DNA from 3 places in the Ruegeria sp. CH6 genome. Region 1 is predicted to be linked to each of the others. Evidence: riboswitches for the same ligand, from Rfam matches in the RefSeq annotation. Region 1 holds a riboswitch; each other region holds the start of a gene.
What was found. A riboswitch is a leader RNA that binds a small molecule or an ion and turns the genes downstream of it on or off. The one in region 1 is predicted to bind thiamine pyrophosphate.

Region 1 (6,921 bases):
CAGCATCTCGTCATGCGTTTCAGATTTCACCACCGCCAGCGCCCAAGCGCGAGAAAAGTGGATCAGAAACACATAATCCTGTCGCAGATAGTGCAGGAACGCCTCACGTGGGAGCGTTCCATCCTTCATCCCTTCGACAAAGGCGTGGCGGGTGTAATCCCGCCACGGCCCCTGTGCGGCATCACGCATCAACGTGAAGGCTTTGCCATAATCGCTCATTGTGAAGTCACATCGATAGTGATGTCGCTGACGGGGTTGATGCTGTCGATCATGCCGCTGTCTTTCAGGAAAGCCTCGAACCGGGCATAGCGGCCTGCGTCAAAACCCGCAGGGCGCAGCGCGAAGCGGGGCAATGTATCCACCCAGGCGCGGGCATTCAGCTCATCCTGCAACTCAACTGAGGTTGCGGCGAAGATTTCCCAGCTTTCTTCCGGGTTGTTGACGATGAACTGCGTGGCCTTCTCGGTTGCGGCCAGAAAGCGGGCGACTTTGTCGGCGTCCATCGTATCAGGATTGGCGACGTAGATCAGTTCATCATAGGGCGGCACACCTTCTTCTTCGATATAGAAGCAACGGCCGGCGACACCCTCGATATCCATCTGGTTCAGTTCAAAGTTGCGGAATGCCCCGATAACTGCATCGACCTGCCCGGTCATCAGCGACGGAGACAGAGAGAAATTGACGTTGATCATTTCGATGTCATCCAAGGCGACGTCATGCACGCCCAACATCGCGGACAAAACAGCCTCTTCGACACCCGCTACCGAAAAACCAACCTTCTTACCCTTGAGATCGGCAAGCGTTTCAATCGGACCATCCTTGAGCACCAGAAGACAGTTCAGCGGTGTTGCAACCAGCGTACCGACACGCTTGAGCGGCAGGCCTTCGTGGATCTGCAAGTGCAGCTGCGGTTGATAGGATACCGCCAGATCGGCCTGTCCGGCTGCAACCAGACGCGGCGGGGCTGACGGGTCTGCAGGCGGAATGACTTCAACCTCAAGCCCCTGATCGGCAAAGTAACCCTTTTCCTGCGCAATGATGATCGGTCCGTGATCCGGGTTCACGAACCAATCCAGCAACAAAGTCATCTTGTCTTCGGCCCATGCAGGCGTAGCGACCAGCAGGGCAACAGCTGTAATCAGCTTTTTCATGTCTCGCGTTTCCTTCTGTTCACGAGGTTGAGGCCGCGACGAGGACAATCTCGCCTGGCCAATCCGGTTGAATACGTTCAGCAGCGCGCCATGCCCGCAGGCCGGTCGAGCAACACAGGGCCAGTCTTTTTCCTTTGTTAGGCTCTGATATGAGATCTTCAGGAGTCGTCCGTTTGGCGTTCGGATGAATAAGCTCCGGCGCCTCCGGCGCATCCCTTAGCTCAACAATCACGTCAGCCTCGTTCAGCTGACTGGCGGAAACAAAGCGGAATGCCTGTGCTGGCTCGGGTGCTTGATCAAAGCGAAATCCGGTACTGCGGAACGTACGCGCATCGAACTGCACGAGATGCCCCAGAGGGCTCGGCTCAAGACCAAGGATGACGCCCAACGCCATCTGCGCTTGAAGCGAACCCAACATCGCAACCACGGGACCCAGCACCCCTGCTGTGGCGCAGCTTGCACCACTATCAGGAGCTTTGGGGAAAACCGCGCGCAATGAGGGGGCTCTGCCACAGAACCCACCGACATATCCCGACAGCCCCAGAACAGACGCGCTGATCAGGGGTTTTCTCAGCTCCAGGCAACTGTCTGATAAGGTGTAGCTGGCCGCGTAGCTGTCCGCGCAGTCCAACACCAAATCATGTTTGGATACCAGGTTTGCCACATTTTCGCTTGTTAGAGGCTGATTCAATTCCGAGATTTCGATTTCTCTGTTTAGTTCTCGGCAACGCTGAGCCGCCGCCTCTGCCTTTGAGCGGCCGCAGTCTTTCTCTGTAAACAAGGTCTGGCGATGGAGGTTCGATTGCTCAACAACATCCCCATCCATCACCGACAGATGACCAACCCCCGCCCCGGCCAACAATGGCAAAACAGGTGCTGCCAAACCACCAGCTCCGATCACAAGAACCCGCGATCTGGAAAGGCGTTTTTGCCCATCATCGCCGACCTCGGGCAGGATCATCTGTCGGGAATAGCGCGTCATTTGCAGACCTCGATCCATTCACGCACACGCCCTTCGGGATCGTCGTTGAGTGTGATGTCGGTGACAACTGAAACGATATCCGCGCCAGCCTCGAATACGCCGCGTGCGCGTTCAACACTCATGCCGCCAATACCGACCAAGGGGGTGTCACCTATCTGTGCTTTCCATTCGGTCACCCGCGGCAAGCCCTGTTGATGCCATTTCATCTTTTTCAGGATGGTCGGGTATACTGGGCCCAGCGCGACATAATTCGGGCCCATTGCCAATACGCGCTCAAGCTCGTCATCATCATGGGTTGAAACACCCAGTTTCAGACCGGCCTTACGGATCGCCTTGAGATCGGCGTCGTCCAAATCTTCCTGACCCAAGTGGATCCAGTCACAGCCCGCTTCGATAGCTGCCTGCCAGTAGTCATTCACCACCAGCACAGCACCATGTTTGCGACACAGAGCTTGTGACACTTCGATCTCGTGACGCACGACGTCGTCTGGCTGATCCTTGATGCGCAGCTGTACCAGCTTGACCCCCAAAGGCAGCATTCGGCGCAACCAGTCAGAGTGATCAAAGATTGGATAAAATCGATCAAGGGTCATGACAGGAACGCCTTTCCAATAACGGGAGTAGAGGCCTCGGCCATGTCGCGCGCTTCGATCGGATCGGCCTGATGGGCCAATTGTCCGGCCTGAACCGCCAGTGCCATCGCCTTGGCCATCGCAGCCGGATCACCCGCACGGGCAACGGCTGTGTTCAGAAGAACGGCATCAAAGCCCAGTTCCATTGCGTGGGCCGCATGGCTTGGCAGACCGATGCCTGCATCAACAACCAGTGGCACATCCGGGAATTCAGCACGCATGGCACGCAATGCGTATTCGTTGTTCAGCCCGCGACCTGACCCGATTGGCGCGCCCCAGGGCATCAGGACCTCGCAGCCGGCGGCCAGCAACCGTTCTCCGACGATCAGATCGTCCGTTGTGTACGGGAACACCTGAAACCCATCCTCGGTCAGGATGCGAGCGGCCTCGACCAACTGAAACACATCCGGCTGCAGGCTGTCCGTGTGACCGATCAGTTCCAGCTTGATCCAGGGCGTATCAAACACCTCACGTGCCATATGAGCCGTGGTAACTGCCTCTTTGACCGTGTGGCATCCAGCCGTGTTCGGCAAAACCAGCACGCCAAGCTCACGGATCATGGACCAGAACGTCTGTCCCGCGCCGCCCGCCCCTTCACGGCGGAGCGAAACCGTGGCCACGCCTGCTGCGCTTTGGCGAAAAGCCTGTTCCAGAATAGCAGGGCTGGGATATTGCGCTGTTCCCAGCATCAGGGGGGTTGGCAAATCGGTGCCGTAAAACCGTTTCATGCTCAGCCCCCCTGCATTGGCGCAACAACTTCGATCCGGTCGCCTTCGGCCAGTTTGTGGGCAATGCGCAGACTGGACGGGACGAAATCTTCGTTCACTGCCGTGGCAACGCGACCAGAGAACCCGCATTCCTTCAGCAGTTCAGACAAGGTTTCCGCGCGCACGTCGCGCGATTCACCGTTAAGGACGATCTTCATCAACCATCTCCGAGTGTTTGTTTTCCAACGCCAGATCGGCAACGCCCTGCGCCAATGCAGGCGCCAGCAGATAGCCGTGGCGATAGAGGCCATTGGCATAGATTGTCCGACCCAGCCGCCGGATGCGTGGCAGGTTGTCAGGAAAGGCTGGGCGAAGATCGACACCGATTTCCAACACCTCTGCCTCTCCAAAGGCTGGGTTCAGGGCATAGGCCGCGCTCAGCAGCTCCAGCATCGAACGCGCAGTGATACGGCTGCTGTCTTCGGATTCGATCATCGTGGCACCCAGCATGTAAATGCCGTCGCCGCGCGGCACGATGTAAAGCGGCATGCGTGGATGCAGCAGGCGTACGGGGCGGTTCAGCGCCACATCCGGGCAGCGGATTACCAGCATCTCACCCTTCACGCCGCGCAGATCGTGCAAGTACTCACGCGCATGCAGCCCGCGGCAGTCGATTGGATTCTCCAACTTCGCAGGTGCGAGTTTCTGATGAAACTCCACCCCCTGTTCGCGCAGCTGACGATAGAGATAGTTCAGCGCCTGCCGGGGATCGACATGCGCCTCTGCGCTAAAATGCAAGCCCTTTCCGAATCCATGTAAGTCAGGCTCTAATGCGGCAATTTTCGCCTGTTCAACCTGTTCAAAACCTTCGGTACGACGTGCGAAACGACGCAGATCCGGCAAATCCCGGGCATTGGCAACAACAAGGGTTCCGCATCGGTGTACCTGCGTCCGGCCCGCCCACCAATCGATGGCCTGTTGACCCAGTCGCAGCACAGGTTCCTCGGCGTTCTCGTATTCACACCATGGTGCCAGCATGCCACCAGCCCACCAGGAACACCCATGTGGGCCAGGCGGGCCGCCAGGATCAAAGACCTGAACGCGTGCGCCGCGGGAAACCAGTTCACTCGCGACCGCCAGACCGGCAACACCGGCACCTATGACAGACCAGACCGTCACGCCGACCAGACCTGATGGAAATGGTGCACCGGACCATGGCCCTGCCCTATGCAAAGGTCATCTGCGCGGGCAATTGCGCCCTGCAGATATCCATGCGCCTGAGTCACTGCTTCTGTCAGGTTCAATCCCTGTGCAAGTCCGGCGGCAATCGAAGATGACAATGTGCACCCGGTGCCGTGAGTGTTTCTTGTGGATTTGCGAGGCGCTTTGAAATCAGCCACTTTACCCGACGCATCAATCAGTAAGTCGTGGCAGATTTCGCCCTCTCCATGACCGCCTTTCATCAGAACGGCACGTGCACCCATCTCACAAAGGCCAAGACCTTGGGCGATCATATCTTCGGGCGTCCTGGCTGCGGTTTGTTCCAGCAGACAGGCTGCTTCGGGCAGGTTGGGCGTTATCACCGTTGCACGGGGCAACAGCACGTCACGCAAGGTCTGAACCGCCTCAGCGGCCAACAGGGCATCACCGGATTTAGCGACCATCACCGGGTCAAGCACAACCGGACCTTCGAAACCAGAAATCCCCTGAGCCACTGTCTGGATGATTTCGGGTGTTGCCAACATCCCGATTTTGATCGCACCGACGTCGAGGTCGCTCAGAACCGCTTCGATCTGCGCGGAGATCACCTCCAACGGGATGCCGTGTACCGCGGTCACCGCCTGAGTGTTTTGCGCCGTCACTGCGGTCAGAACGCTGGCGCCATAGACACCCAGCGCGGACATCGCCTTGAGGTCGGCCTGAATTCCGGCACCACCTCCGCTGTCCGATCCTGCGATTGTCAGGGCAATATGCGCCATGTCGTTGCTCCATATTCAAAGGGCAACGGGCATGGAAAACGTCTGTGCACTAAGACCGTTCCCTACGCCGGTATTGCCCGGATCAGGTTCGATGGGTTAGCGCATTCACGCCTCTCAGCCCCAAGACGGGGCACCCCAACGGTTCGCGCGGACAATCTCAGGGCTTGGACCGGGTTTCAAGGGCCAATCTGAACCGGTTTCAGATCAAACTGGACCTAAGGAACAAAAAAAGGCCGGCTCTGACGAACCGGCCTGACATTCTTGATTGCTGGGCTCTTAGCCCTTCATCCCATCCCAAAAGGATTTGACAGATGAGAAAAAGCTCTTTGATTCCGGGTGGTTGTCTTCGCCCAGATCCTCGAACTCACGCAGCAGTTCTTTCTGACGGCTGGTCAGGTTCACCGGTGTCTCGACGGCCAGTTCGATGAACATGTCGCCAACTCCGCCACCACGCAGCGCGGGCATACCCTTGCTACGCAGACGCATCTGGCGGCCAGACTGGCTGCCGGCCGGGATCTGCACGCGACCACGACCACCATCAATGGTCGGTACTTCGATCGAACCGCCCAGCGCAGCCTTGGCCATGCTTACCGGAACGCGGCAGTAAAGGTTTATGCTGTCACGCTCGAACAGCTGATGCTGCGCGACTTCGACAAATATGTAGAGATCCCCCGGAGGGCCACCCCGCATTCCGGCCTCACCCTCGCCAGCAAGGCGAATACGAGTACCGGTTTCAACACCGGCAGGGATATTGACCGAAAGAGCACGCTCTTTTTCGACACGGCCCGCGCCGTTGCAGGATTTACAGGGGTTCTTGATGATCTGACCAAGGCCAGAACAGGTCGGACAGGTTCGTTCGACCGTGAAGAAGCCCTGTTGCGCCCGCACCTTGCCCATACCCGAACAGGTCGGACAGGTTGTTGGCTCAACACCACTTTCCGCACCGGTGCCATCACAGGATGAACAGGCCACGGCAGTGGGTACATTGATAGTTTTCTGCAGGCCGGAATAGGCTTCTTCCAGCGTTACGCGCAGATTGTAGCGCAGGTCCGATCCACGTGCCGCACGACGTCCACCGCCGCCGCCACGCTGGCCACCCATGAAATCGCCGAACAGATCGTCGAAGACATCCGAAAACGCGCTGGAGAAATCACCAGAGCCAAATCCGCCACCGGGACGACCACCGCCACCCATGCCGTTCTCAAACGCAGCATGACCAAAGCGGTCATAAGCTGCTTTTTTGTCGGCATCACGCAGCACATCATAGGCCTCGTTGGCCTCTTTGAACTGCGCTTCAGCATCCGGATTGTCCTTGTTGCGGTCTGGATGAAGCTCTTTGGCTTTTTTGCGAAAGCCCTTTTTGATTTCATCCGACGAAGCGCTCTTGGACACGCCGAGCACTTCGTAATAGTCGCGTTTTGACATCAGTATTTCCTTATGCCTCAACGTAATCGGGCCGGCCCGGCAACC
Region 2 (6,921 bases), on a different contig from region 1:
CACCCCCGACTCAGGTGCCCTTCGTACTGCCACAGGCCATGTACCAGAACACCTGACAGACCTAGTTTGATCGCGATCACCTGCATTCAGGACCGCGACCCTACACGTCCTGATATCAAAATCCTGTTTATCGCGGATAGCAGCCAAAACTGCCCCCACGGCTCAACGCAAAGTGCATTGCATTCTGCGCGGTTTGCTCCTATGCGTCCCGGCCACCGGTCGCAGCCTACCCGGGTATCAAAACAAGGACTGAAAATCATGAAGACTACATTGGTCTGCTCCGGCGGACTCGATTCCGTTTCGCTTGCTCACGTTCTGGCGAATGACGGACAATTGTCGCGTCTTGTGTCATTTGACTATGGCCAGCGGCACAACAAAGAACTGGCCTTTGCCGCCGCCTGTTCCGAGCGTCTGAACGTACCCCATCACGTGATTGATCTGCGATCCGTCGGGGCATCGCTAACTGGTTCTGCGCTGACGGATGACCTGGACGTACCAGACGGCCATTACGCCGAAGACACGATGAAAGTCACAGTGGTGCCGAACCGCAATGCGATCATGCTGACCATCGCATATGGTGTCGCCGCCGCTGCGGGTGACGACGCCGTTGCAGCTGCGGTGCATGGCGGGGATCACTTCATCTATCCCGATTGCCGTCCTGCATTCACGGATGCGTTCGATGCGATGCAACGCACGGCTCTTGATGGCTACGCAGATGTCTCGTTGTACGTCCCCTTCGTGCATCGTTCCAAGGCTGACATCGTTGCCGAAGGTGCACGGGTTAACACACCATTTGATCAGACGTGGTCCTGCTACAAGGGCGGAGAAAGCCACTGTGGTCGTTGCGGCACCTGTGTGGAGCGGCGCGAAGCATTCGATCTTGCCGGTGTAGCTGACCCGACCCTTTATGAAGACCCCGATTTCTGGCGCGCGGCGGTTGCAGGAAAGCAAGACTGATGTTCCGGATCACCAAAGAGTTTCACTTCTCTGCCTCACATCAGCTGGGCCACCTGCCCGAAACACATCAATGCGCACGGCTGCATGGGCATAACTATATCGTGGTGGTCGAACTGGCCGCAGCCGAATTGAATCAGGACGGTTTTGTTCGGGACTATCAGGAACTGAAGCCCCTCAAGACCTATATCGACGACAGCTTTGATCACCGACATCTGAACGATGTGATGAACGAAATCTCAACCGCCGAGAACCTGGCGCGTCACTTCTATGAATGGTGTTCAGCCCGCTGGCCAGAAACGGCGGCCGTCAAGGTATCTGAAACACCTAAGACCTGGGCGGAGTATCGGCCATGAGCTTGAGGATATCCGAGATCTTCGGCCCCACTGTACAGGGCGAAGGCGCACTGATCGGCGAACCGACGGTCTTTGTCAGGTCCGGCGGATGTGATTTTCGTTGTTCGTGGTGCGACAGCCCCCATGCAGTCGATAGCGACTATCGTCATGACTGGACCCCGATGAAGGCCGAGACGGTCTGGGCCGAGGTCCAACGCCTGTCCGGCGGGCAACCATTGACCGTTTCGCTGTCAGGCGGCAATCCGGCCATTCAGGATTTCGCCCCGCTCATTGCACTGGGCAAGGAACATGGATACGGATTTGCCTGCGAAACCCAGGGCTCGATCGCCAAGCCGTGGTTCTCAGATCTCAACATGCTGATCCTGAGCCCCAAACCGCCAAGCAGCGGGGAAATGATGGATTGGGGTCAGTTTGACGCCTGCTTGGCTGCACGCCCAACCCATACCGTCCTGAAGATTGTGATCTTCGATGGTGCTGATTTTGATTGGGCGCGCGAAGTTGCAGATCGTTATCCGGATCTGCCGCTCTATCTTCAGCCCGGAAATCCGAACAGCGATCCCACGGAACCCATCGACCTGGGTGAAACGACAGGACGATTGGAATGGCTGATCGACACAACCCTTAACGCACGATGGTTCAGACCCCGTATTCTTCCCCAGCTGCATGTACTTGTCTGGGGTAACAAGCGCGGCGTCTGAGCAAAGGAGAAACACATGAGTGACAGCATCTACAGCAATCTCACCCAGTTGGGCGGCTCAACACAGATGCCTGCCAGCCCCGAAGAGGCCGAGCTGGAGCGTGTCCAGAACCCGCAGGCGGACGTGGACTACAACGTTCGCTTTACGGCACCCGAATTTACCTCGCTCTGCCCGATGACGGGACAACCCGACTTTGCACATCTGGTGATCGACTACGTACCGGGTGAGTGGCTGGTCGAAAGCAAGTCACTGAAACTGTTCCTTGGTTCTTTCCGGAACCACGGTGCATTTCACGAGGATTGCACAATCTCGATCGCGCGGCGTCTGACAGAGTTCCTTGAACCCCGCTGGCTGCGTATCGGCGGATATTGGTATCCGCGCGGGGGCATACCGATTGATGTGTTCTGGCAAACCGGTGCGATGCCCGAAGGCGTCTGGATTCCCGATCAGGGAGTGCCACCGTATCGCGGGCGCGGCTGAGCTGATGATGCGGGCGGGGCAATCGAGCGCTGCGCCCGCATATTTGACTATGACACAGAAAGCCGGATAGATCGCGATATGGCTCAGCACCCTGTTTTCTGGACGTTTCGTCGGTGTCCTTATGCGATGAGGGCGCGCCTCGCGCTGGTCAGCGCGGGTGTAAAGGTCGAGCTGCGTGAGATCCTGCTGCGGGACAAACCACAGGCTTTTCTTGATACTTCAGCGTCTGGGACAGTGCCCGCACTTCGAACCAATGATCAGGTTCTGGATGAGAGTCTGGACATTATGATCTGGGCTTTGGAAGAGAGCGACCCCCAACAGTTGCTCGATATGCCAAAGGAAGGTTGGGAGCTGATCTCAACAAATGACGGCCCGTTCAAGGATGCGCTGGATCACACCAAATACGCCACGCGATATCCCGATCTGGACGAAGAGGTTGAGCGACAAAAAGCTGCCACCTATCTGACCGACTTTGACCAAAAACTGGATGGGCAGGCGTGGCTGTTCGGAGATCGACCAACGATTGCAGATCTGGCAATGCTGCCATTCGTGCGCCAGTTCGCAAATATTGACCGTGTGTGGTTTGACGCTCAGCCTTGGCCCAACCTGATCAGATGGCTGGACCAGTTTCTGGCAAGCGACACCTTTGGGCAAATCATGCACAAATACGCCCCTTGGTCAGAAGGTGATGTGCCGATCTGGTTCGGAACCTCAGACGCTGTCTCCGACCTTTAACTGCCGCAACTGCGAACCGGTTTTGAACACAATCACCGGACCTGTGATTGCTGTGATTGTTTCACCGGTATTTATCGGATGGTAAGTCGCACGGGGTGGCCGTGCGCCATCATCGATGTCGCGTTGCACCCAGTCCCGCTCTTCCATCATCCGCAAGGACTGTGAGAGGGCGCGATCAGTGATCGTCAGCAGGTTTCGCCTGATCTCGTTAAAGTGGCTCAGTTCGTGAAGGGTTGCCAGAACCGGCAACGTCCATGAGCGCCGAAGCAGATCCTGATTATCTTCGCTGGTCGCAGACAGGATCTGATTGGCGAACCGGGCTGCCACTGCACCACGCTGTGTCAGTCGAAATTCCGGTCGCAACGGATGGCCGTAGCCCGGGTTTCGCTCAAGCAATCCAATTTGGATGAGATGATCTACACTCTGAGAGAATGACGTACGGCCCGCGCCGGTTGCAGCCAACAATGGCGCCTGCCGCCCAGGGACACCTTCGTGAAGATTGGAAAGAATGGGCAGGGCCCACGCCCGCGAAGTGATGTTGACAAGTGCATCAATGTACATAAAGTATAGTTACTATATTTTACCTTAAAAGGAAAGATGATGCCGCTCATTTCCCTGGAAGAAACCATAACAATTGCGCTGTCGGTTAAGGATCGTCACGCCAGCGCCGATTGGTACGAGAGCATGCTTGGCTTCAAAACGCTTTATCATGCAGATGAGGCAGGTTGGTCAGAGCTAGAAACCCTGACCAAGGGCGTAACCCTTGGGCTTGGTGAGCACACCAAACCCGCGCCCGGAAACTGCGTCCCTGTATTCGGCATCGCCGACCTAGACAGCGCAAGGCAAAAGCTAGAACAGGCTGATGTTCAGTTTGACGGCCCAACAGATGTAGTCGAAGGCATGGTCAAGACGGCAACATTCTATGACCCCGATGGCAATGCCTTCATGCTTGCCCAAGATTTGACGGGCGGGTCCTGAGGAATTGTAGACTCAAGGATCGTTGCCGAAGTTGCGGCAACGATCTGCAATTAATGTCAGATATGAGCAATTTGTGAGCGCTACCTTTCGGTTCGTGCACCCTGGGTGACGCGATTATAGTTGTAATCGGGTCTCCATCCTCCTAATCACAGCTTCACCTCGGGGTGCGTGGCATGCCGCGCTGAGATGCCTATCAGGCGAACCCGTTGAACCTGAACCGGCTAGAACCGGCGGAGGGAAAGGTGACGGTTTCATCCATCCTTGCCCTCTCGCCGCAATGGAGGATGATATGAAACATCTGCTGATTGCTGCGGGATTACTGAGTGCAACTTCGGCTATTGCCGCCGACAAACCTCAGCTCACCGTGTACACCTATGACAGCTTTGTCTCGGACTGGGGGCCGGGTCCGCAGGTCGAAGAAGCTTTTGAAGCGGTCTGCAATTGCGATCTGAATCTTGTTGGCGTTGAAGATGGCGCCGCCCTGCTGTCACGTATCCGGCTTGAGGGCGAAAACTCGGAAGCTGACGTGGTGCTGGGACTGGATACCAGTCTAATTAATGCGGCCAAGGAAACCGGTCTGTTTGCACCCAGTTCCGTTACAGCTGACTACGCGCTGCCGATTGAATGGACCGACGACGTTTTTGCGCCCTACGACTGGGGCTATTTCGCCTTTGTTCACAACGCTGATTACTCGGCCCCAGCGAATTTCCGTGAATTGGCGAACAGCGAGACAAAGATCATCATTCAGGATCCACGTTCTTCCACACCCGGTCTTGGTCTGTTGTTGTGGGTGAAGGCGGCCTATGGCGACGAGGCACCCGAAATCTGGGCTGGTCTTGCAGACAATATCGTAACAGTCACCAAAGGGTGGTCCGAGGCCTATGGTCTGTTCCTCGAAGGTGAATCGGATATGGTCCTCAGCTATACCACCTCTCCGGCCTATCACCTGATCGCTGAAGAAGACGCTTCGAAATCGGCGGTTGTCTTTGACGAAGGTAATTACATGCAGGTTGAAGTGGCAGGGAAACTCGCCGGGACTGATCAGCCGGAACTGGCGGATCAATTCCTGGAATTCATGGTTTCGGATGCGTTCCAGCAGATTATTCCTACAACCAACTGGATGTACCCGGCAGTGACCCCGGCAGCTGGGTTGCCCGAAGGGTTTGAAACCCTGACCGTTCCGGAAAAGGCTCTGCTCTTTTCACCCGATGAAGCCGCCGACGTGCGGGATCAGGCACTTGCAGAATGGTTGAGCGCGCTCAGCCAGTAAGCCCATTGCCGGGTATCGGCGCGGCTGCCCTAGTCGCCGCGCTGATACTGGGCACGCTGGCCGCAGTCGCCCTGCGTGCCGAAGCAGGCGGTGGATTTGGTCCGGCCGACTGGGCTGCCCTGCGCTTTACACTTACCCAAGCGATACTTTCCGCTCTGTTCAGTATTGGATTGGCGGTTCCGGTTGCACGAGCACTCGCCCGGCGACGGTTTCCCGGGCGTCGCGCGCTGATTGCGCTGCTTGGCGCGCCGTTCATTCTTCCCGTTATCGTTGCGATAATCGGATTGCTGCAGGTCTTTGGTCGGGCCGGCTGGATCTCTGATATATTGGGCTATTTTGGCTTCGCACCCATTCGCATCTACGGTCTGCATGGTGTGGTATTGGCCCATGTATTCTTCAATTTGCCCCTTGCCACGCGCCTCATCCTGCAGGGATGGCAAGAAATTCCGGCCGAGCGATTTCGCCTCGCTGCTCAGTTAGGCTGCAACGGAATGGCCATGTTCCGGTTGATCGAGTTGCCGATGCTAAGACGGATTTTACCGGGCGTGCTTGCGGTAATCTTCGCCATTTGCCTGACCAGTTTTGCTGTTGCGCTGACTCTGGGTGGCGGGCCCCGTGCGACCACAATCGAACTCGCGATCTATCAGGCCTTTACCTATGACTTTGACCTCGGCCGTGCTGCACTGTTGTCGGCGCTACAACTGGCCCTGACTGCCGCTGCAGCTTTGGCCGCCCTAAGGTTTTCTCGCGGAGACGGCTTCGGCACCGGGCTGGATCGCCCCATCCGCCGGTGGGATGGCGGCGCGCCCATTGCCGATGCCTTATGGATCATTGCAGCGGCCGCGTTCCTGCTGCTTCCTTTGGCATCTGTTGTGATTTCAGGATTTGCTGGTCTCTTCGAAACGCCAGCTTTGGTGTTCCGCGCCGCATTGACCTCGGTCATGGTGGCGGCCGCGAGCACTGTAATCTTGCTGCTGCTGGCGCTGCCCATGGCCACCGCTGTCGCGACCGGGCGCTATGGCATTGTTGAGCTCAGCGGCATCCTCGGGCTGGCCGCATCACCGCTGGTGATTGGTACTGGACTGTTCATCCTTGTCAGGCCTGTGGCCAACCCGACAGCGCTTGCGCTTCCGGTGACGGCGCTGGTCAACGCAGTTATGGCTCTGCCCTTCGCATTGCGCATTCTTGTCCCGGCCGCGCGCGATGTGGTGTCGCGACACGGCCGACTGGCGCTTTCCCTCGACATGACCAACATGACCTTCTTTGTCCGCATTCTGCTTCCTCGAATGCGCGCGCAGATCGGTTTTGCAGCCGGGCTGGCCGCAGCCCTTTCGATGGGAGATCTCGGGGTGATCGCACTGTTCGCAGACGCCCAGATAGCAACGCTGCCTTTACAGATTTACCGCCTGATGGGAGCTTATCAAATGCAAGCCGCCGCCGGAGGGGCGCT
Region 3 (6,921 bases), on a different contig from region 1:
ACACATTCATTGACCCCAGCGCGGACCCAACGATGTTGTTTAGTTTCCGCTACGGCGAAAGTCCGTTTACTTTGAAAACGGTGGCTTGGGCACTTGGGCTATCCTCCGTCTTTGTGGTCAGTGCAATCTACTTGGGCTGGGCGCTTTTTGATATCACAACCTACGGAGCGTGGAGCTTTTTTAACGATGACGTTCCAGCGAACAAGCGTTGGTTTCAGGCAGCCATCAGCGTGCTGCCCATGTTTGCGTTTGTGGCGGCGGCAGTAGATCGGGACAAGCTGAGTGCCCGTTTCTTCGGGGGATCAGATACTTACTATGATCTGGCGTATCAGATCGGCTACGGTGTGTTTCTGATTGTGCATAGTCGGGTCTTCGAAAACACTGGGCTGTTTATGATGTCCGGTTTCCTGGTCACTTTGGTGCCGAACGAGCGCAAGATGGCCTTTGTGCTTGGGTTGGCTCTGTCTGCGGCATTTGTGTTGGGGTATCTGGGTAATCTGGGTGCGACCCACGGAGCGATGTTGATCTTCATCCTATTTATCGCCGTCAGTGCGTGGCTTGCGTTTGTCGCGATGGTCGAAATTCTCAGCGCGTTGCGATGGCATGATGCCGGTGATGTGGCCATCCTCGCCGGGCTGGTCTGCATTGCGGCGATCGGACTTGTGCTAGCGCTGATTATCCCGTTTCTGATGGTGTTCGTTCTCTATGCGATCTTGGTTTTGACACCTGAGAGCGTAAGTAACGACTGGGTGAACCTGGTAGGTCCGTTCCGTGAGGGTGGTGTTCCGGCTGCCATTGTGCTGAGCATTGCCTGTATTCCGCCCCTCCTGCCAACGTTGTGGATCATGTGCCGTGGTCTGGGTACGCTGATTGCCAGAAACACCCCCATGATGTCTCACTTCATTGCAGAACTTAAGGTGAGTGAAGGGCCCCTGAACCAATCAGGGTTTGACAATCTGATGCGCCCGTATCGCAATGCCAATGTGCTGGGTTTCGGAGTATCCACGGTAGCGACCTTTGCATTGCTGGCCGCTGCGTTGTGGATACTCAGCACCGTCTATACAGTGACTGGCTGAAGCCCTTCGGGCTTCGCCAACCGTTTCGGCAGTCGCTGCACCAGTTTTCGAAGCTTTGCGAGTCAAGTCAGCCGCATACGCAACAACTAACCGGCCTCGTCTTCGAAGTACTGACGAAAGAAAACCGTGACGCCTTCGGATTTTATCGATCTTTCGATGGCCAGTCCTGCCCCCGGTGCAAACCACTCAAGCTGAACCCTGTGATTCAGCGCAGCTTCCAGATCTTCCACGCGGCGGTCATGCCAGTCCATATAGGCCATCTGAGCATAGTGATGCGGGCTGGCCGGGAACACTTGTATTGCCAGATCAAAGTCGCTGTTTGCGGAATGCGTACCACGAGCCCGGCTGCCGAAGAGGATCACTTTTCGAATAATTGAATGCTGCTTTGCCCAATATTTTATGGCGTTGCTGTGTTGCTCACTCAGTCCGTTAGTCACCGGTAAACCCTGTTTTTTTGCCTGATGCGGTCTATTTAGGTGTTCAATGTAACATCTCCTAGGTCCGTATTTCAGACGGATGCGAGACCGGTTGGACCGGTCTCGCCATACCGGTCAGTCTTCAACAGGCAGGTAAAGATCTCCACCTTCCCGGAACTTGGCGGCCATGGCCTCCATTCCTTCTTTTTGCGCCTCGGACCGGATGTCGTGGCTGATCCGCATCGAGCAGAATTTCGGCCCGCACATCGAACAGAAATGAGCGACCTTGTGCGCTTGTTTCGGCAGAGTCTGGTCGTGGAATTCGCGCGCGGTGTCGGGGTCGAGCGACAGGTTGAATTGATCTTCCCAACGGAATTCAAACCGGGCACGCGACAGGGCATCGTCACGGCGTTGCGCGCCTGGAAGTCCCTTTGCCAGATCCGCCGCATGGGCGGCGATCTTATAGGTGATCACGCCGGTTTTCACGTCGTCCCGATCCGGAAGCCCCAGATGCTCCTTGGGCGTGACGTAACAGAGCATCGCGCAACCGAACCAGCCGATCATCGCCGCGCCAATGCCACTGGTGATGTGGTCATAACCGGGTGCGATGTCGGTGGTCAGGGGGCCAAGCGTGTAGAAGGGGGCCTCGTGGCAGCACTCCAGCTGTTTGTCCATGTTCTCTTTGATCTTGTGCATCGCCACATGGCCGGGGCCTTCGATCATTACCTGACAGTCCTTTGCCCAGGCGATCTTAGTCAGCTCCCCCAGCGTCTCGAGCTCGGCAAACTGTGCTTCGTCATTGGCGTCAGCAATGGAGCCGGGACGCAGACCGTCCCCGAGACTGAACGACACATCATAGGCCCGGCAGATGTCGCAAATCTCATCGAAATGCTCATACAGGAAGCTTTCCTTGTGGTGATGCAGGCACCACTTGGCCATGATCGATCCGCCGCGCGACACGATGCCCGTCACCCGGTTCACCGTCATTGGAACCATGTGCAGGCGCACGCCCGCATGGATGGTGAAATAGTCCACGCCTTGTTCGGCCTGCTCGATCAGCGTGTCACGGAACACCTCCCATGTCAGGTCCTCGGCAATGCCGTTCACCTTTTCCAGCGCCTGATAGAGCGGCACGGTGCCGATCGGAACCGGTGAGTTGCGGATAATCCATTCACGGGTGTTGTGGATATTGCGGCCTGTGGACAGGTCCATGACCGTGTCGGCGCCCCAGCGGATCGACCAGACCATCTTGTCCACCTCCTCTTCCATCGAAGAGGTCACCGCCGAGGTCCCCATATTGGCGTTGATCTTGACCAGAAAATTGCGCCCGATGATCATAGGTTCGCTTTCGGGGTGGTTGATATTGGCGGGGATGATCGCGCGACCTGCGGCGACCTCATCCCGCACAAATTCCGGAGTCACATAGTCCGGTATGTTGGCACCCCAATCATTGCCTTCACGTTGCTCGGCCACGGCCTCGCGCAGCTGGTTTTCGCGGATGGCAATGAACTCCATCTCTGGCGTCACGATCCCGGCGCGGGCGTAAGCGAGTTGCGTCACCGCCTTGCCATCTGTTGCGCGCAGAGGCCGCGGGCGCACCGGAAACTCGGGCGTCAGGCGGTCGCCTTCTACAAACCCGTTATCCTCGGGCTTGATCTCGCGCCCTTCATACTCCTCGACATCGCCGCGCGATTCGATCCATTTGCGACGCAATGGTGTCAGGCCTTGTCGAATGTCGGTGATCACGTTCGGATCGGTGTAGGGGCCGGAGCTGTCATAGACCGGCAACGGCGGCTCACCCGCTGTCGGGTGGACCGAAATCTCGCGCATTGGAACGCGGACGTCAGGGTGCAGTGTGCCATTCACATAGATCTTACACGAAGCAGGCAGTTCACCTGTGGTGATTTTGGGGTTGGGGACATTCATGTTGGTGCTCCTCAAGCAGTTCAACTCAAAAAGACACCAGATGAGTTTTGGCTTGGGGAAACGAGAGGGTGTACGGCCCCCTGTTCGGAGTGCGCCCGCCCGGATCCATGGCCTGCGCGCCCTAGCTTCCTACGCCAGTATCAACTGGGTCAGGTTCAAAGGGTCGCGTCGCCGGGCAATGCCCCGTCAGCCTCTCAGTCCCCTCGGTGGGACTCCCCTGCGTGACCTTTGGTTAGCTCAGGCACCACGTCTGAGACAAGCCCTTATTCAGCCATGTTTCGATTTACATAAACACAGCGTTAGGTAGGAGGGCGCTGTCATCAGGAATTTGTCTCTGCGGCACCGGGTAGGTGCCGCAGAGATTTTTATTTTAGAACGACCACTTAAGACCGGCGCGCAGGAACGGGCCCTGAGCATTATCGCCGATCTCCTGTTCGGCCTTCAGCTCCAGCAGCATGTCCTGAACCAGATCTTTCTCATAACCAACTGCGACGCTTGCACCGGTAAAGTCTGTCGATGCAAAGATCACATTCTGAGTTGATGAGAAGACGGAGACATCGGCCTGCGAATCCCCCAGACCACGGCGCAGCACACCGCTTAGCTGGCCTGACAGAACTCCGCCATTGTTGAATTGTTTTTCAACTTCGGCACCCAACCGGGCTTCGATCACCTCGGTTGTGATGTCTCCGACCGTGGCATTCGCGACCGAGCCGGTTTCCGTGTAACCATCATCCTTCTGATTGGTATATCTGGCGTCTGCAAAACCGATCAGCCCGAAATTGTCGCTGACATCGAACGCGCGCTCAACACCGATATGTGCAGTCAGCAGTGTGCTGTCATAATCTGCCTTTGCATCGGCGCTGCCCGTGATCTGACGTGTTCGATCAGTCGAAAGCCAGCCGTAACCAAGCCCGGCCTCAACCGTGAACGCGCCAAACTGGCGACCCACCGCTGCATCCAGATAGAAGCCGGTGGTGTCAAAGTCGGTCGTGCGGCTATCACCATCGGCCGTGAACACGCCCATACCAAAAGCCAGTGCAATGCCGTTTTCTGTCTGGCCGGAAAGTCCGGCACTGCCGTTGAACAGCTTCACATCGGTTTTGACGTCAGGATCATTCTCGAACTCGCGATATTCTGCGTCGATCATTGCAAACGGGCGGAACCCACCGAAAGTCGCACCGGGCGCATTTCTGAACGAAACACCTTGTGTTACCTGCGGGGCTTGCTGGAACTGCAGCGCATTGCCGCTGCTGCCTACTACGCTGCCAAACATGGCGACGACATCGCCCGGCGTTGCAACGTCGGTCCCGTCAACGACAGCATATACCGGAGCTGCCCCACCTTCGTTCTGGACAAACCAGGCAGAGTCCTGATCCGAAATCTTGGTGGTGAATGTTCCCACAGTTGGTGCGGCGTCCTCAAAGCTGAAGACTTTGCTACCCCCTTGTGCGTCCAGATTCACATCGTGATCACCAACACGGATCCGGCCCGAGATGTTGTCTTTCGTATCTACGTTCAGGACACCTTTGCCGGTTCCCAGATAGATCGCATAAGCATCACCGCCGTCGGAAGTGGCCGAGATGGTTCCTACATCCGTAATCACGCCGTCAAAGTTCTCGAAATACAGACCATATGCATTCGCAGCGGGACCACCCGTTGCGCTTGCCGTGATAGATCCGGTGTTTGAGAACGTGCCCTGCATATTCTCGACCCAGATACCCGCAGCCAGCGCTTCGGCATCGTTAGTGCCGTTCGCTATTGCTGCAGCGGCGCTGATGGTGCCTGTGTTGGAGATGTCTGCGGTGACCTCATCATAGAGCAGGATCGACTGCGCTCTGACATTCTGGGCACCTTCGGCCCGAACCATGATGCTGCCGGTGTTCGCAACGCGACCCCCGGTGTTCCCACGCACATAGACGCCACGCGCGGTAGCATCATCTGCACCTGAAATACTGGTGGTACTGATGGTGCCAGAATTCGAGAGCGTGCTGTCAAAACCGTCCCTGATCTGGATGGCGCCTGCATAAGCCGACGCACTTGTTTCACCCTTGGCTGAAACAGTGATGGAGCCGCTGTTGGTGATGTCGCCCGCGACATCGTCCCCGACATAGAGACCATATCCTTCGGCCTCGTCCGTGGCATCCGTGGAGGTCACGTTGATCGAACCCGCATTGGTGAAGCTGCCCGCTAACGCGTTGCTGATATAGACACCGCCTGCTGTTGCAGAGGTTTCACCATCGGCCTTAACCGTGATTGCTCCGCTGTTCGAAACGTTGCCGTCTACTCCGCTCGCGTAGATGCCATACGCTTGCGCTTCAGAGCCAAGACCCTGCGCCTGCGCTGATATCGTGCCGCTGTTTGCGATGTTCCCACTTACAAGCGCACCGGCATAGAAACCGGCTGCCGAAGCAAAGGAATCGGGTGCAGTTGCCTGTGCCGAGATCGTGCCGGTATTGGTAAAGTCACCATCCAGCGTTGAGGATGAGTAGATGCCATATGCATAGGCCTGGGATTCATCGGCGATCGCCTGCACGGTTATGACGCCGTTGTTGATCGCATTACCTTCGAACCCACCACTGACATACAGGCCATAGGCTTCGGCCGAGGATGTTTCGTCCTGTGCAAAGGCATTGACGGAGCCGGAATTGAAGAAGTCTCCGGTAAGTCCGCTGCGGATATAGAATCCATAGACGGTCGCAGATGAGTAACCCTCTCCTCGGGCGCTCACCGAACCGGTGTTGACGATATTGCCGGTCATCCCGCCTCTGACATACAGGCCGTAGGCTTCTGCTTCTTCCGTTTCGTCAGTCGCGACTGCACTGATTGAACCGGAATTCACAAAGTTACCTTCAAGGCCATTGCGGATGTATATACCCGCGACGGTTGCTGAAGAATTCCCCTCACCTCGGACCGAGATGGTGCCGGTGTTGATGATATCGCCTTCCATTTCGCCGCTGACATACAGACCATAGGCATAAGCCTCATCCGTCTGGTCGATGGCGACGGCACTGATCGTTCCGCTGTTGCGGAAGGTTCCGTTGAAATCGCCACTGATTTCAAAGGCTGTCGCAGTGACCGAGGAATAACCCTCTCCACGAATGTCGACAGTGCCAGTGTTGATGATGTTTCCGGTCATGCCATTGCGAACTTGAAGCCCAAAAGCCTCGACTTCATCATCCACGACATCGCGTGCATGCACCGTAATCGTTCCGGTGTTGACGAAATCGCCTGTCAACCCATCACGTATATCGAATGCGATCGCCGTAGCTGATGATACCCCATCCGCACGAATGTTGATGTTGCCGGAGTTGAAGATGCTTCCGGTCATTGCGCCGCCAACGTACAACCCGGTGGCGACGCCCTCGTCATCGCTTGAGTTGGCCGTGACAGAGATGGAGCCCTGGTTTACGAAGTTGCCATCAAGATCTTCACCAATGTAGAAGCCTGCGGCATTGGCCTCGGTCACTGCATCGTGACGCACTGCGACGGAACCAGTGTTGATG

Region 2: it holds a riboswitch for thiamine pyrophosphate, as region 1 does, so the genes downstream of both, thiB (thiamine ABC transporter substrate binding subunit) here and thiD (bifunctional hydroxymethylpyrimidine kinase/phosphomethylpyrimidine kinase) in region 1, are expected to answer to the same signal.
Region 3: it holds a riboswitch for thiamine pyrophosphate, as region 1 does, so the genes downstream of both, thiC (phosphomethylpyrimidine synthase ThiC) here and thiD (bifunctional hydroxymethylpyrimidine kinase/phosphomethylpyrimidine kinase) in region 1, are expected to answer to the same signal.

Annotation. Positions count from the first base shown of each region.
Region 1 is NZ_JBQFQS010000012.1:84,501-91,421, reverse strand. Features, by position in the region: gene tenA (thiaminase II) at 1-219, opposite strand, end outside; gene ACR0CW_RS19015 (ABC transporter substrate-binding protein) at 216-1,151, opposite strand; gene ACR0CW_RS19010 (HesA/MoeB/ThiF family protein) at 1,171-2,133, opposite strand; gene ACR0CW_RS19005 (thiamine phosphate synthase) at 2,130-2,726, opposite strand; gene ACR0CW_RS19000 (thiazole synthase) at 2,723-3,493, opposite strand; gene thiS (sulfur carrier protein ThiS) at 3,496-3,690, opposite strand; gene thiO (glycine oxidase ThiO) at 3,674-4,651, opposite strand; gene thiD (bifunctional hydroxymethylpyrimidine kinase/phosphomethylpyrimidine kinase) at 4,648-5,451, opposite strand; TPP riboswitch at 5,494-5,599, opposite strand; gene dnaJ (molecular chaperone DnaJ) at 5,728-6,876, opposite strand.
Region 2 is NZ_JBQFQS010000005.1:200,130-207,050, forward strand. Features, by position in the region: gene ACR0CW_RS13535 (heme ABC transporter ATP-binding protein) at 1-56, shown strand, start outside; gene queC (7-cyano-7-deazaguanine synthase QueC) at 259-957, shown strand; gene queD (6-carboxytetrahydropterin synthase QueD) at 957-1,310, shown strand; gene queE (7-carboxy-7-deazaguanine synthase QueE) at 1,307-2,008, shown strand; gene queF (preQ(1) synthase) at 2,024-2,488, shown strand; gene ACR0CW_RS13560 (glutathione S-transferase) at 2,567-3,223, shown strand; gene ACR0CW_RS13565 (winged helix-turn-helix transcriptional regulator) at 3,200-3,784, opposite strand; gene ACR0CW_RS13570 (VOC family protein) at 3,824-4,201, shown strand; TPP riboswitch at 4,352-4,458, shown strand; gene thiB (thiamine ABC transporter substrate binding subunit) at 4,491-5,471, shown strand; gene ACR0CW_RS13580 (thiamine/thiamine pyrophosphate ABC transporter permease ThiP) at 5,447-6,921, shown strand, end outside.
Region 3 is NZ_JBQFQS010000004.1:318,145-325,065, forward strand. Features, by position in the region: gene ACR0CW_RS12295 (hypothetical protein) at 33-1,076, shown strand; gene ACR0CW_RS12300 (nucleotidyltransferase family protein) at 1,163-1,513, opposite strand; gene thiC (phosphomethylpyrimidine synthase ThiC) at 1,628-3,418, opposite strand; TPP riboswitch at 3,528-3,647, opposite strand; gene ACR0CW_RS12310 (hypothetical protein) at 3,789-6,921, opposite strand, start outside.